DNA from 2 places in the Amycolatopsis ruanii genome. Region 1 is predicted to be linked to the other one. Evidence: riboswitches for the same ligand, from Rfam matches in the RefSeq annotation. Region 1 holds a riboswitch; the other holds the start of a gene.
What was found. A riboswitch is a leader RNA that binds a small molecule or an ion and turns the genes downstream of it on or off. The one in region 1 is predicted to bind cobalamin.
Positions count from the first base shown of each region.

Region 1 (7,295 bases):
CGGTTGAGCAGGTCCGCCAGCGTCGCGACCTTCGCCTTGCGCGAGCGGGTGGCCGCTAGCGAGGCGGAGGCTGTGACGACGTCGGCGAGGAGCATGCGGACATCATCTCTCCACCCACCGACAATTTCCGGGGACGCAGGACCACGGCGACCGCGCCCAGGCAGACGACGAGCCCGAGCAGACCACGCAGGGTGATCGAATCGCCGAACATGAGCCAGGCGAGCACCATCGTCGTAGGTGGTGTGAGGTACAGCAGGCTCGACACCGTCGTCACCGAGCTACGACGCAGGACCAGCCAGTAGCAGCCGTATCCCCCGAACGTGGAGAACACGATGACCCACCCGACCGCGACCCAGAAGTCCGGATCCGCCGGCGGAGTCAGGTCTCCGGTGAGCGCCGCGATGCCGGTGAACAGGACCGCGCTGGTCACGCACTGCACCACGAGGCCGTCCCAGAGCGGCACGGCGGACGCCGTCTTGCGTTCGATCAGGGTGGCGGCGACCAGGGCGAGCATCGACAGGAACGGCAGCGCGTAGGCCAGCGGCGGGGTGCCCGGGCGGCCGGACAGGTCGTCGCTCACCACCAGCGCCCCCCCGGCCAGCCCGACGACCAGCCCGGCCCACCGCAGCGCCCCGGCGCGTTCGCCCAGCACGAACTGGCTGAGTACCACCGCCACGATCGGTTGCAGCGCGGCGATCAGCGCCGACGTCCCGGCCGCCACGCCGAGATCCGCCGCCGCGTACACGCCGTACAGGTAGGCGCCCTGGGAGAGCACGCCGAGACCGGCCTGGATCGCGGCGTCGCGGGGCCGCATCGAGCGGCGGCGGATGATCCACCACGCGCCCAGCAGCAGGCCCGCGGCGAGGAACCGCCAGGCCAGGAGCGCCACCGCGCCGCCGGAGTGGGCGCCCAGCGTCGCGCCCACGAAACCGGAGCTCCAGAACAGGACGAAACCGGTTCCGGCGACGACGTTCCCCCGCATGCGGCCTCCTTCGGTATACAGGTCGGTATAGCTACCGTAGCTATACCGGTCGGTGTACTGTCAAGTCGTGGAGACGGACAAGCCGCTGACCCCGGCCGCCGAACGGATCCTCACGGTCGCCGGGAAGCTGTTCTACGACAACGGGATCCACGCGGTGGGCGTGGACACGATCGCCGCCGAGGCCGGGGTGACCAAGAAGACCCTGTACGACCGGTTCGGTTCGAAGGCCGAGCTGGTCGCGCTCTACCTGTGGCGCCGGGACGTGCGGTGGCGCGAGCGGGTCCACTCGTTCGCCGGCCGCCGGTCGACGCCTGCTCGCCGGCTGCTGGCGGTGTTCGACGCGCTCGCGGACTGGCTCGCGACCGAGAACACGCGGGGCTGCGCGTTCGTCAACGCGCACGCCGAGCTGCCGGAGGCGGACCACCCGGGGCGCCAGGTGATCGCGGCGTCGAAACGGTGGTTGCTGGGCTACCTGCGGGACATCGCGGCGGAGGCGGGGGTGCGCAACCCCGCGCGGCTGGCGGAGGCGTTGCTGATCCTCGTCGAGGGGGCGACGGTGGCCGCGTCGCTCGACGTGACGCCGACGGCCGTGGCGACGGCGAAGCGGGTCGCGAAGTCGCTGATCGAGGAGGCGACCGGGAGCTGAGCGGACAGCCCGGAGAGCCGGGCAGGGCCGCCGACACCCAGCACATTCCCCGTCCCCAGCGGTAGGGCCCCGGTCACTGGGATGGCTCTTGCTCCGCCGCGCGGCCGAACCGTACCGTGGGCGGGCCGTGGTGCTCGGGAAGTCCGGTGTGAAACCGGCGCGGCCCTCGCCACTGTGAACGGGAAGTCCCGGCCCGGGACAGCCACTGGACGCGAGTCCGGGAAGGCGGGCCGCGGATGTCGATCCGAAGCCAGGAGACCGGCCACGGCACCGATTGGACCATCCACGAGGTGCTGGAAGGCGGTCTCCATGGGGACTTCACCCACCCTGTCCTGGCGCAGGCAGGACACCTACCGCACGGGCCTGTTGCTGCTGGCGATCGTCGTGTTGCACGCGGTCGCCTTCGGGATCCTCGCGTTGCTCGTGGTGCCCGGGCACTACGCCGTCGGCACGCAGGTGTTCGGCTTCGGGCTGGGGCTCACGGCCTACACGCTCGGCATGCGGCACGCGTTCGACGCCGACCACATCGCCGCGATCGACAACACCACCCGCAAGCTGATGGCCGAGGGCCAACGCCCGCTCTCCGTCGGGTTCTGGTTCGCCCTCGGGCATTCCACCGTGGTCGTCGTGCTGGCGGTGCTCGTCGCGATCGGCGCGAAGGGCATCCTGAGCTGGACCGAGGACGGCTCGTCCGCGCACCGGGTGCTCGGCCTCATCTCCACCGGCGCGTCCGGCGGGTTCCTGTACCTGATCGGCATCCTCAACCTGGTCGCGCTGATCGGGATCTGGAAGGTGTGGCGCGAGCTGCGTCGCGGCCGCTTCGACGAGGCCGAGCTGGAGGCCCGGCTCGACTCGCGCGGGTTCGTCAACCGCTTCCTCGGCCGGCTCACCCGCTCGATCCGCCGCCCCGGCCAGATGTACCTGGTCGGGCTGCTGTTCGGCGTCGGGTTCGACACCGCCACCGAGGTGCTCCTGCTGGCGCTCGCCGGGTCCGGCGCCGCGGCCGGCCTGCCCTGGTACGCGATCCTGTGCCTGCCGCTGCTGTTCGCGGCCGGGATGAGCCTGTTCGACACGCTCGACGGCACGTTCATGAACTTCGCCTACGACTGGGCCTTCGCCAACCCGGTCCGCAAGATCTACTACAACCTCACGATCACCGGCCTGTCCGTCGCGGTGGCGCTGGTCATCGGCACGATCGAACTGGTCGGCGTGGCCAGGGACGACCTGGGCTGGTCCGGCGCGCTGATCGACTGGATCGCCGACATCGAGCTGGACAACGTCGGCTACATCGTCGTCGGGTTGTTCGTCGTCGTGTGGGTGGCCGCCATCGCCTACTGGCGGCTCGCCCGCGTCGAGCACCGCTGGAGCTCAGCCGAGTGACGCCGCTCGCCCGTTCGAGTTGAGTGCGCTGGTCAGGTCCTCGCGGGCGCGGAACACGCGGGACCGGATGGTGCCGACCGCGCAGTCGCACACCTCCGCCGCGTCCGCGTAGGACAGCCCGATCACCTGCGTGAGCACGAACGCCTCCCGGCGCTCGGGCTCCAGCTCGGCGATCAGCTCGCGCAGCACGACGAGCCGGCCGTGGTCGGGCGTCCGGGCCCCGCTCTGCTCGGCGGTCGCCACCCAGTCCTCGACCTGGCTGGTCCGCGGGCGGCGGCGGGTCGTGCGCAGGTGGTCGGCCGCGACGCGCTTGGCGATGGACAGCAGCCACATCCGGGCGGGCGAGCGGCCGGCGAACGACGGCAGCGCGGCGAAGGCCCGCAGATAGGTCTCCTGCACCAGGTCCTCGGCCACACCGGGGTCGGACAGGTAGGTCAGCAGCCGGTGCAGCTGGCGCTGGGTCGCGGACACGAAACGCTCGGCGGCCGCCCGATCCCCGCGTGCCGCCAGGAAGGCGTGCCGGGTGATCTCGTCGTCGTCCATTGCGCGTTCCTCCCAGTGCAGGCCCTGGCCGATGACCTTATGGCCAACCGGTCCCCGCGGTCGAAGGGGTGCGGGAACTATCCCGCGGGATAGGACGACCTGGCAGACATGGACTGTGCGACCGCGCGCGAGGCGATCTCGGCCACCCTCGACGGTGAGGACCCGGGGGTGGATCCGGCTGCGCTGGACGAGCACGTGACGCGCTGCGCGGCCTGCCTGGCCTGGCAGGACGAGGCGGCGGCGGTGACGCGGCTGGTGCGCCTGGAACCGGCCGCGGCGTCGCCGGACGTGGCCGGGCGCGTGCTCGACCACGCGCCCGCCCGGCCGGCCCGGCACGACTGGCCGCGGTGGGCGCTGGTGATCACCGCGGTCGCCCAGCTGTCCATTGTGGTGTCGCTGCTGTTCGTGCCGCAGCGGATGGGCGACGGGATGGTCGTCCAGCCCGGTTCGCACGTCGAGCACGAGGCCGCGGCGTTCAACTTCGCCATCGCGATCGCCCTGCTGTGGGCGGCCGCCAAGCCGCGCCAGGCGCGCAGCCAGCTGCCGGTCCTGCTCAGCTTCGCCGCCGTGCTGGCCGGGTTGTCCCTGTTCGACGTGCTCGGCGGCCGGGTCGGCTGGGAACGGCTGGCCAGCCACCTGCCGCTGCTGTTCGGCGTGGTCTGCGCGGGGCTGGTCGCGCGGCGCGAGGGCCGGTGGCCGTGGCCCGGCAACCGGGCGGGCGCCGAGCCGGTGGACCGGACCAGCCTCGACGAAACCGGCCGGGAACTCGCCGAGCCCGCCGACCGGTCGCGCGAGTATCAGCCGCCGGCGGCGCGGCGCAACGTCGCCTGATCGATGTCGTCCGTGGCGACCCAGCTGGCCAGCAGGCCCAGCGCCCGCTCCGACTCCGAGCCGGGCTCCGCCGTGTAGGTCACGATCGCCTGGTCCGGTTCGTCGGGCAGGCGCAGCGTCTCGTACCGCAGGTGCAGTTCCCCGACCAGCGGGTTGTGGATGCGCTTGTGGCCGTGGGCCTTGTCCCGCACGTGGTGGCTCGCCCACAGGCGGCGGAACGGGTCGCTGCGCAGCGACAGCTCACCGATCAGCTGGGCCAGCCGGGGATCGTCCGGGCACCGGCCCGCCTCGGCCCGCAGGTTCGCCACCACCTCCTCGCAGACCTGGTCGAACTCGGGGTGCAGGGTGCGAGCTTCGGCCTCGTTGAGGAAGAACAGCTTCGGCAGGTTGCGGTCCTCCGGCGGCAACGACCCGAAGTCGAACGCGATCGCGCCGCCCAGCGGGTTCCAGGCCAGCACGTCGAGGTAGCGGCCGAAGACGAAGGCGGGCACCGACATGGCGTCCAGCAGTTGCTGCAGGGCCGGGCGCACCTGCTGCACCGGGCATCGTCCGTTCCGCTTGCGCCGCTGCGTCGCGAGGTTGTGCAGGTAGGTGCACTCGTCCGGGTTGAGCCGCAACGCCCGGGCGAGCGAATCGAGCACCTCCTCCGACACGTTCCGCGCGCGGCCCTGCTCCAGACGGGTCAGGTAGTCGACGCTGATCCCGGCCAGCTGCGCCAGTTCCTCCCGGCGCAGCCCGGCGACGCGCCGCCGCGTCACACCCTGCGGCAGGCCGAGGTCGCGCGGGTCCAGCGCCGCGCGGCGCGCCTTGAGGAACGCCCCCAGTTCAGCTCCGTCCATGCCTCCAGTATCCGGATGCGGCGACCGCGTTGCCTGGTACTGCCAGACCCAGGTCGAGCGTTGCCTGGTCCGGACCTCCCACCGGCGGGAACGTGGTCGGCACAGGCACCACGAGGGAGGAACTCGAAATGCGACGACGGATTCTCGGCGGCACCGGCATCGAGGTCAGCGAGTACACGCTGGGCGCGATGATGTTCGGCGCGTGGGGCAACCGCGACCACGACGAATCGGTCCGGATGATCCACACCGCGCTCGACGCGGGCATCAACTTCGTCGACACCGCCGACATCTACTCCGACGGCGAGAGCGAGGTGATCGTCGGCAAGGCGCTCAAGGGGCGCCGCGACGACGTCGTGCTGGCGACCAAGGGGCACTTCTACGGCCTCGGCGGCTCCGGCAGCAACTCGCGGCGCTGGCTGACCAAGGCGCTGGACGCCAGCCTGCGGCGGCTGGGCGTCGACCACGTCGACCTCTACCAGGTGCACCGCCCCGACCACACCACCGACATCGACGAGACCCTGTCCGCGCTGTCGGACTTCGTGCGGGCCGGCAAGGTGCGCGCGATCGGCTCGTCGGTCTTCCCGGCCGAGCAGATCGTCGAGGCGCAGTGGGTGGCCGAGCGGCGCGGGCACGTGCGGTTCCGCACCGAGCAGCCGCCGTACTCGATCCTCAACCGGGGCATCGAGGGGCACGTCCTGCCGACCGCGCAGCGCTACGGCATGGGCGTGCTGACCTGGGGCCCGCTGTCGTCGGGCTGGCTGTCCGGGCGGTACTCGACGGCGTCCGATGTGGACCTGCAGGCCGGCCGGGTGGCGTTGCAGAACCACAAGTTCGACCCGGCCCTGCCCGGCAACGCGGCGAAGCTGGCGGCGACCAACGAGCTGAAGAAGGTCGCCGCCGACCTGGGCCGCCCGCTGACGCACCTGGCGCTCGCGTTCGTGCGCTCGCACCCGGCGGTCACCTCGGCGATCATCGGCCCGCGCACGCCGGAGCAGCTCGCCGACCTGCTGGCCGGCGCGGACCTGGTGCTGGACGACGACGTGCTGGACCGGATCGACGAGATCGTCCCGCCGGGCGTCGACCTCAACGCGGTCGACCCCGACTACACCCCGCCCGCGCTCGCGGACAAGTCCCTGCGCCGCCGCTGACCGGCCGTGGCGGCCACCCGGCGCCCGGGTGGCCGCCACCGCTCACTTGCCGCCGCGCGCCATCCGGAGCACGTCGAGGGCCTCGTCGAGCTGGGCCTCGGTGAGCTTGCCCTGCTCGAGGTAGCCGCGCTCGATGACGACCTCGCGGATCGTCTTCAGCTCCTTGAGCGCCTGCTTCGCGACCGCGGCCGCCTCCTCGTAACCGATGTACTTGTTGAGCGGCGTCACGATCGACGGGCTGCCTTCGGCGTAGGCCTTGGTGCGCTCTTCGTTGACCGTGATCCCGGCGATCACCTTGTCGGCCAGCAGGCGCGACACCGCGGCCAGCAGCCGCGCCGATTCCAGCACGTTGCGCGCGATGACCGGCAGGTTCACGTTGAGCTGGAAGTTCCCCTGGGAACCGGCGTAGGCCACCGCCGCGTCGTTGCCGATCACCTGCGCGACCACCTGCAGCGTCGCCTCCGGGATGACCGGGTTGACCTTGCCCGGCATGATCGACGACCCCGGCTGCAGGTCCGGCAGCTGGAGCTCGGCCAGCCCGGTGCGCGGGCCCGAGCCCAGCCACCGCAGGTCGTTGGCGATCTTGGCCAGCGACACCGCGACCGTGCGCAGGTGGCCGGAGGTCTCGACCACGCTGTCCTGGCTGGCCTGCGCCTCGAAGTGGTTGCGGGCCTCGGTCAGCGGCAGCCCGGTGACCTTCGCCAGCTCCTCGGCCACCGCCGCGCCGAAGCCGTCCGGCGCGTTCAGGCCGGACCCGACCGCGGTGCCGCCGATCGGCAGCTCACCCAGTCGTCCCAGCCCGGACTCCAGCCGCTCGATGCCGAAGCGGACCTGCGCCGCCCACGCCCCGGCCTCCTGGCCCAGCGTGATCGGCACGGCGTCCATCAGGTGCGTGCGGCCGGACTTGACGATGTCCTGCCATTCCT
Region 1 covers NZ_PQHY01000064.1:30,442-37,736, forward strand. Annotated here, with positions in the region: gene D0D28_RS27320 (ATP-dependent DNA ligase) at 1-95, opposite strand, end outside; gene D0D28_RS27325 (DMT family transporter) at 56-982, opposite strand; gene D0D28_RS27330 (TetR/AcrR family transcriptional regulator) at 1,050-1,628, shown strand; cobalamin riboswitch at 1,740-1,909, shown strand; gene D0D28_RS27335 (HoxN/HupN/NixA family nickel/cobalt transporter) at 1,956-3,008, shown strand; gene D0D28_RS27340 (sigma-70 family RNA polymerase sigma factor) at 2,997-3,551, opposite strand; gene D0D28_RS27345 (zf-HC2 domain-containing protein) at 3,660-4,382, shown strand; gene D0D28_RS27350 (helix-turn-helix domain-containing protein) at 4,349-5,221, opposite strand; gene D0D28_RS27355 (aldo/keto reductase) at 5,350-6,369, shown strand; gene D0D28_RS27360 (class II fumarate hydratase) at 6,412-7,295, opposite strand, start outside.

Region 2 (7,295 bases), on a different contig from region 1:
TGGCCGCGACCGTGCTGCGCCGCTCCGGCCAGCGGGCCACCTTCGACGCGCTGTTCGACCTGTACTTCCCGGTCGCGGTCGGCGCCGCCGAGACGGCCGGGGACGCGCCACCGGACGCCGCCGACCTGCGGGAGGCCCTGGTCGCCGCGCTCGCCGAGGGCGACGAGGACCGCCTGCGCGCGGCGGTCGCGGCCGCGGTCGAGGCGTTCGGCCGCTACGGCTCGTTCGGCGAGGGCGGTTCCGGGGGCGGCGGGGCGACCGGGATGCGCGGGTGGTCGGCCTACCAGGCGCTGGACCGGGTCCGGCCGGACGCGCTGCTCAACCGGGTGCTCGCCGCGATCCGCACCGACGGCAGCGCGTTCGGCGACGCCGTGGCCCGCAGTGAGGCGCAGTCCCGCATCGCCACCTACCGGGAAGCCGTGCAGGCCGAAGCCCGCCGCCGCACCGCCGAGCTGCGCGGACGCGACCGGATCGCCCAGTACGCGGTGCCGCCGCAGACCGACCTGGTCAGCTTCACCAACGCCACCCGCGCCCAGCTGGCCGAGCTGCGCCGCACGATCCAGCCGCTGTCCCGCAAGCTCGCCACCCGGCTGGCGACCCGCCGTCGGCGCGCCCGGCGCGGGCAGATCGACCTGCGGCGCACGCTGCGCCGGTCGCTGGCCACCGGCGGGGTGCCGATGCGCCCGGCGATGCGCGACCGCCCTCCCGGACGGCCCGAACTGGTGCTGCTGTGCGACATGTCCGGCTCGGTGGCCGGGTTCGCGCAGTTCACGCTGCTGCTGGTGCAGGCGCTGTCCGACCAGTTCAGCAAGATCCGCACGTTCGCGTTCGTCGAGCTGACCGACGAGATCACCGGCCTGGTCACCGCGGGCGCGGCCGATCCGGAGGGGCTCGCGCGGCGCATCCTGACGCAGGCGAAGCTCACCCGCTGGGGCATGAGCAGCGACTACGGCGGGTCGCTGGCGAGCTTCGCCGACGGGTGGCCGGACGCGGTCGGCCCGCGCACGTCGGTGCTCATCCTCGGCGACGGCCGCACCAACGGCGGCGACCCCAACCTGGACGCGGTGCGCCGGATCGCCGACCGCGCCAAGCACGTCCACTGGCTCAACCCGGAAGCGCGATCCGCCTGGGGCACGGGCGATTCCGCCGCGCTGCAGTACGCCCGCGTGGTGCCGATGCACGAGTGCCGCAACCTGCGTCAGCTCACCCAGCTGGTGACCGAACTGCTGCCCGGGTGAGGGTAACGAAGACGTCTCGCGGGGAGTGATTTTCCCGCTGCGGCGTGTAAGTGGTCGAGACCAGGGCACCCCCTGGTCATGGCGGGCAGCAAGGTCGGCAGGCGGGCGTTCCTCACCGCGGCTCTGGCGGGCGCGGCGAGCGCGGCCTGCAGCAGTGGTGGAAATTTCTTTTCCGTGCCAACGCTTTCCGGGCCGCACAACCGGCTGGACGCCCCGGCCGCCGGGTTGCGCGGGTTCCCGGCGCAGGTCGCCACGCACAGCGTGGTCGACGACCACCTGCTGGTCGGCTACTGCGGCGCGCCGGGCAGCCCGGCGCTGGGCCGGATGACCGGTGACCTGCAGGCGGCTTCGGCGCAGCTGCGCGAGCTGATCGCCACGTACCCGAAGGACCGGCCGGTGGTCCCGGTGGTCGAGCTGATCGCCACCACGGTGAACCCGACACCCGGGCCGGACGGCATGTTCCGCAGCCGGGCGAACGACAGCACGATCCGGCGGTACCTGGACGCGGCGCGGGCGCTGGGCGGTCAGCTGCTGCTCGACATCCAGCCCGGCCGCGCGGACTTCCTGCCCGAGGTGAAGGCGTTCGAGCACTGGCTGGTCGAGCCGGACGTCGGTGTCGCGCTGGACCCGGAGTGGGCCGTGGAACCCGGTGTCGTGCCCGGTGAGGAGTTCGGCGTCACCACGGGCGAAGAGCTGGACGGGGTGGCCGCCTACCTCGCCTCGCTGGTGGCACGGCACCGGCTGCCGGAGAAGATCATGGTGTACCACCAGGTGGCGGTGTCGGTCGTGCGCGACATCGCCGGGCTGAAGCGGCACCACGGCGTCGCCGTGATCAACGTGGTGGACGGCATCGGCAGCCCCGAGGCGAAGAAGGCGACCTGGGACCTGGTGATGAAACGCCGCCCGCCGCACGTCAACACCGGGTTCAAGCTCTTCTACCAGGAGGACACCCGCAACGGGCAGGCGCTGATGACACCCGAGCAGGTGCTCGCGCTCAACCCGAAGCCGGTGTACGTGGTGTACGAATAGGGCCCCCGAGCGCGGGGCAGTTGGGAGTCCGCACTCGGGGGCCACTCGCCTGCCACAACGCTCCGAGGGGGAGTTCGAGCGCCGGGCAAGACGGCGGTGCCGGAGGTGTCGCGCCCACCCTCCGCGCGGGCCTTACCAGTGAATCGAGGCGAAAGCAGGGCGTGTTACTGGCGGGTCTTCAGCAATTTCCGGGGATCCACGAGATGTCGTCGAGTTCGGCGTGGCAGAGGGCCTGCCGGGTTTCCTGTGAGCTGGCTCGCATGCCCCACGACGCTAGCGATTGTTGAACGATCCGTCAACCCGGTTGCTCGATTGTTCAACGATCCCCTATTCTGTGGCGCACCACACCGTTCTCGGAAAGGTGCCAGCGATGACCGCGTCCACCCTCAGCCACCGCGACGTCGAGTTCCTGAAAGCGGTTGCCGACGGCCGCGTGGAACTGACCGCGAGCAGCGAGCCGCACGTGTACGTCGACGGTCTGTCCTGCTGCGACCAGTTCGGCGCGCGGCTGCTGATCCACGCCGGCCTGGTCCGCCGGGTCCCCGGCACGGGTGCCCGCATCCCCGCGAAGCTCACCGACGCCGGCCGCGACGCGATCCGCTAGCGGTTCGTCCTGAGTGGACGGCTGCGGTAGAGGACCGCGACGAACGCGGGCACGCCGATGATCGACGTGACCACGCCGACCGGCACCTCCCGCGGATCGAGCACCGTGCGGGCCAGCGTGTCCACCCACACCAGGAACACCGCCCCGGCCACGGCGGTCACCGGCAGCAGGCGGCCGTGGCCCGGGCCGACCAGCGCGCGTGCGGCGTGCGGCAGGACCAGCCCGACGAACCCGACCGCCCCGCAGGCGCTCACCAGCGCGGCGGTCAGCAACGCGGTGACGCACAGCAGCACGATCCGGGTCCGGGCCAGCGAAACGCCCAGCGCCGCGGCGAGGTCCTGGCCGTAGGCGAGCACGTCGAGCGTGCGGGCGTGACCGAAACACACGACCAGCGCGACGGCCAGCACACCGGCGCACACGCCGGCCTCGGACCAGGACGCGCTGCTGAACGACCCGAGCAGCCAGAACAGCACGCCCCGCGTGGTCTCCGCGTCCCCGGCCGTCAGCACGACGAACGAGGTCAGCGCGGAGAACAGCTGCATCGCGGCGACCCCGGACAGCACCACGCGTTCGGTCGTGCCACCCAGCGTCTGGCTGAGCAGCAGCACGAGCCCGAACGACAGCACCGCGCCGGCGAACGCGCCCGCGGACAGCGACACCACGCCCCCGCCGACGCCGAGCACCACCACCAGCACCGCGCCGGTCGACGCGCCCGAGGACACCCCGAGCACGAACGGGTCGGCCAGCGGGTTGCGCAGCAGCGACTGCATGACCGCGCCGCACACCGCCAGGCCCGCGCCGCACACGGCGGCGAGCAGGGCACGCGGGATCCGCAGGTGCCAGACGATGCCGTCGCGGACCGGGGTCAGCACCGGGTCGCCGAGACCGAGGTGGGCCAGCACGGTGGCGTAGACGTCGCCGACGCCGATCCCGGCCGGGCCGATCGTCACCGCGACGGCCAGCGACACCACGAGCAGCGCGAGTCCACCGGCGCACAGCGGCGCGGCGCGGGCGGTGCGCCTCACCCGGCCAGCCCGAACCCGCGCAGCGCCGCGGCGACCTGCTCGGTGCCGTCGACGGTGCGCAGCGTCGGGTTCATCGCCTGCCCGGACAGCAGCACGTAGCGTTTGTTCCGCACCGCGGCCAGGTCTCTCGTCACCGGGTGCGATTCCAGGAACGCGATCTTGGCCGCGGCGGACTCGGCGGTCTGCGAACGGCGGGTCAGGTCGCCGAGCACGATCACGTCCGGGTTCCGTTCGGCCACGGTCTCCCAGTTGATCTGGGGCCACTCGTCGCGGGTGTCGTCGAAGACGTTGTGCGCGCGCACGGTGGTCGCGATGATGCCGGGCGCGCCGCAGCAGCCGGCGAGGTAGGGGGCTTCGGAGTTGGCGAACCAGAACATCAGCCGCGCCTTCGACGCGTCGGTGCCCGCCGCGGCGCGCATCCGGTCCCGCAGGCTGCCGATCAGCTGTTCGCCGCGGTCCTCGACGCCGAAGATCCGCGCGAGGTCCCGGATCTCGGTGTAGACCGCGTCCATGGTCAGCGTCTCGGTGCGGGCGCCGTCGCCGCCGGCGCTGGTGTCCTTGGCGCACTCGGTGGGCGACACATAGGCGGGCACGCCGAGCTGCTCGAACTGCTCACGGGTGGCGACCCCGCCCTTGGCGAGGGTGGCGCCGAACGAGGCGGCGACGAAGTCCGGTTCGGCGGCCAGCACGCTTTCGAACGACGGGTAGTTCTCGGCCAGCCGGGGCACTTTCGCGTTGGCGGCGGCCAGGTGCGGCAGGACGGGGTCGGTCCAGGTCGCGGTGCCGGCCATGCGGTCGGCGAGGCCGAGGGACAGCATGATTTCCGCCGCGCCCTGGTTGAGCGCGACGGCCCGCTGCGGTGGTTGCGACACGCGGACCTGGTGCCCGCAGTTGTCGATCACCACGGCGGCGGTGGCCCCGGAGGTGGCGCTCGCGCACCCGGTCAGCACGAGCACGGCGGCGAGCAGCGGAACGGTGATCGATCGGCGCACAGCGGCCCCTTGCGTCGAGGGCTCATGCGCGGAGCCCGGTCCGGCGGTCTCCCCTGGCGGGGTGCCAGCAGGTCTTCGGACTCGGGGTCGTCCGGGCGGAACGCCTTCCCGGACCGCGTGGTCCAGTGGCCGTTGTCCCGCCCGTCGCCGCTCACCGCTGCGCGTCAGTTCCGGATTCGCACCGGATTCCCTGGCCCTTGGCGGGCACGACTGGCGCGCCCACGCTACCAGGCCTGCCAGGCCAGGGTCACGGCCAGGCCGATGCCCGCGAGGGCGATCGCGACGCGCAGCGGGGCCGGCGGCAGCCGCCGCACCACCGCCGGGCCCACGAAGGAACCGGCGATCAGGCCGACGCACAGGGCCGCCGCCGCGGGCCAGAGCACCGGGCCGGTGAACGCGAACACCAGGGCGGCCACCAGGTTCGCCGCGCCGGTCACGATGTTCTTCGCCGCGTTCGTGCGCGCCAGCGGCTGGGTCCACGCCGCGGACAGCAGGGCCAGCATGATCACGCCGGCCGCGGCGCCGAAGTACCCGCCGTAGATCGCGACCAGGAACGCGCCCGTCGCGGTGCCCGCGGTGAGCCCGCCGTCGCCGCGGCCGGCGCGCTCGGCCAGCCGCGGGGAGAACAGCAGCAGCACCGACGCGCCGCCGATGAGGAACGGGACGATGTAGGCGAACGTGCCCTCGGGCGTGAGCAGCAGCAGGGCGCTGCCCGCCGCGCCGCCGACCGCGGTGATCGCGCACAGCCGCAGCAACCGCGTCCGCTGGCCCCGCAGCTCGGGCCGGGAACCGGCCGCGGACCCGACCGTGTTGCCCATCAGCGCCACGGTGTTGGTCACGTTCGCGGCGACCGGCGGCATCCCGATCGCCAGCAGCGCCGGGTACGACACCAGCGACGCGAGCCCGGCGATCGACCCGGTCAGGCCCGCGCCGACCCCGGCCACCACGAGGAAAACCAGCTGCCACGGGCCGAGGGTGAGGATCGGGTCAGCGGGCACGTCGGGTCAATTTACCGCAGCGGCAACCGGTTTCCCGCCGCGCGAGACGAATCCCACTCCTCCACTGTGGATCCGGCGGACTACGGCTTGCGGGCGGTGACGAGCCAGGTGGCCGCGCCCAGCATCACCCCGTCGGGGGTCTGGTGCGGCTGGAGTGCTTCGGTGAGCGCGGCGACCGCCCGCTCGACGGTTTCCGCCGGATAGCGCTCGAAGATCGCCTTCACCATCGCGCCGCGGCTCAGGAAGCCGGCCGCCTCACGCGCGTCGGCGCCGATCCGGACGGGTTCCCGGACGGCGTCCACCGCGATGCCGGTCAGTCCCGCGCCGTTCAGCAGTTCGCGCAGGTAATCCGGCTGGGCGAAGGAGAACGGGCCGGGGCCGGGCGGGGCGGCGTCGCTGGTGTCGACGTACGGGGCGATGGCGTCCAGCGTCAGCGCCCGGTGCTCGTTCTCCCGCAGGTCCTGCCAGCACAGGAACGCCAGCCGGCCGCCGGGCCGCAGCATGCGGGTGACGTTGGTGAAGGCGGCGAGCGGGTTGTCGAAGAACATCACGCCGAACCGGCTGAGCGCGAGGTCGAAGGTGCCCGCGCCGAAGTCGTGGACCTGCACGTCGGCCTGCTCGAACCGCACCCCGTCGAGACCGGCGGCGCGCTCCCGGGCCACGGCGAGCATCGGGCCGGACAGGTCCGCGCCCAGCACCGTCGCGCCCTGCTCGGCGGCCAGCAGCGTGGTGGTGCCGCAGCCGCAGCCGATGTCGAGGACCCGCTCCCCGGGCTCGGTGCGGGCCGCGCCGAGCAGGTGCGGCGTGAGCCGGGCCAGCATGGCGTCGTAGTGCTCGGCGTGGTCGGCCCAGTAGCGGCCGATGTCGCCGTTCCAGTCGCGTGCCTCGTCTTCGTTGGCCATGCGGTCACGTTAGCCGCGTCGCCGCGCCGGTGGCGTAACCTGCGGCCATGTCCCACTCGCGCCCCGCCGCGCCGGAGGAGCTGCGGCCGCTCGAGGTGTTCGGCAACTCGGCGCGGTTCCTCTACGACGAGGACCACTTCCGCGCGCCCGAGCCGGCCGCGAGCTGGCTGGCCGAGCACGAACTGGGCTCGTTCCCCCTGGACACGCGCGGGCTGGAGCGGCTGGTGCGCTTCCGCGAGACGCTGCGCGACCACCTGGACGGGGTGGACGTGTCGGCCGCGCTGAACGAGTTCGCGGCGTCGGCGGTGGCCGGTCCCCGCTGGCCGGGCCCCGCGCTGGCCGCGGCGGGCGAGGGTGTGGACGGCCTGATCGCGCGGCTGCTGGAGGTGCTGTTCCGCGCCGAGGTGACGGGCCAGGCGCGGCGGCTGAAGCCGTGCCGGGCGCCGGAGTGCCGCTGGCTGTTCTACGACCGCTCCCCGGCCGGGAACAGCGTGTGGTGCAGCATGG
Region 2 covers NZ_PQHY01000044.1:17,020-24,314, forward strand. Annotated here, with positions in the region: gene D0D28_RS22220 (vWA domain-containing protein) at 1-1,238, shown strand, start outside; gene D0D28_RS22225 (hypothetical protein) at 1,413-2,267, shown strand; gene D0D28_RS22230 (hypothetical protein) at 2,638-2,871, shown strand; gene D0D28_RS22235 (FecCD family ABC transporter permease) at 2,868-3,896, opposite strand; gene D0D28_RS22240 (ABC transporter substrate-binding protein) at 3,893-4,888, opposite strand; cobalamin riboswitch at 4,938-5,118, opposite strand; gene D0D28_RS22245 (sulfite exporter TauE/SafE family protein) at 5,113-5,886, opposite strand; gene D0D28_RS22250 (class I SAM-dependent methyltransferase) at 5,967-6,788, opposite strand; gene D0D28_RS22255 (CGNR zinc finger domain-containing protein) at 6,836-7,295, shown strand, end outside.
Region 2: another riboswitch for cobalamin. It lies ahead of D0D28_RS22240 (ABC transporter substrate-binding protein); the one in region 1 lies ahead of D0D28_RS27335 (HoxN/HupN/NixA family nickel/cobalt transporter).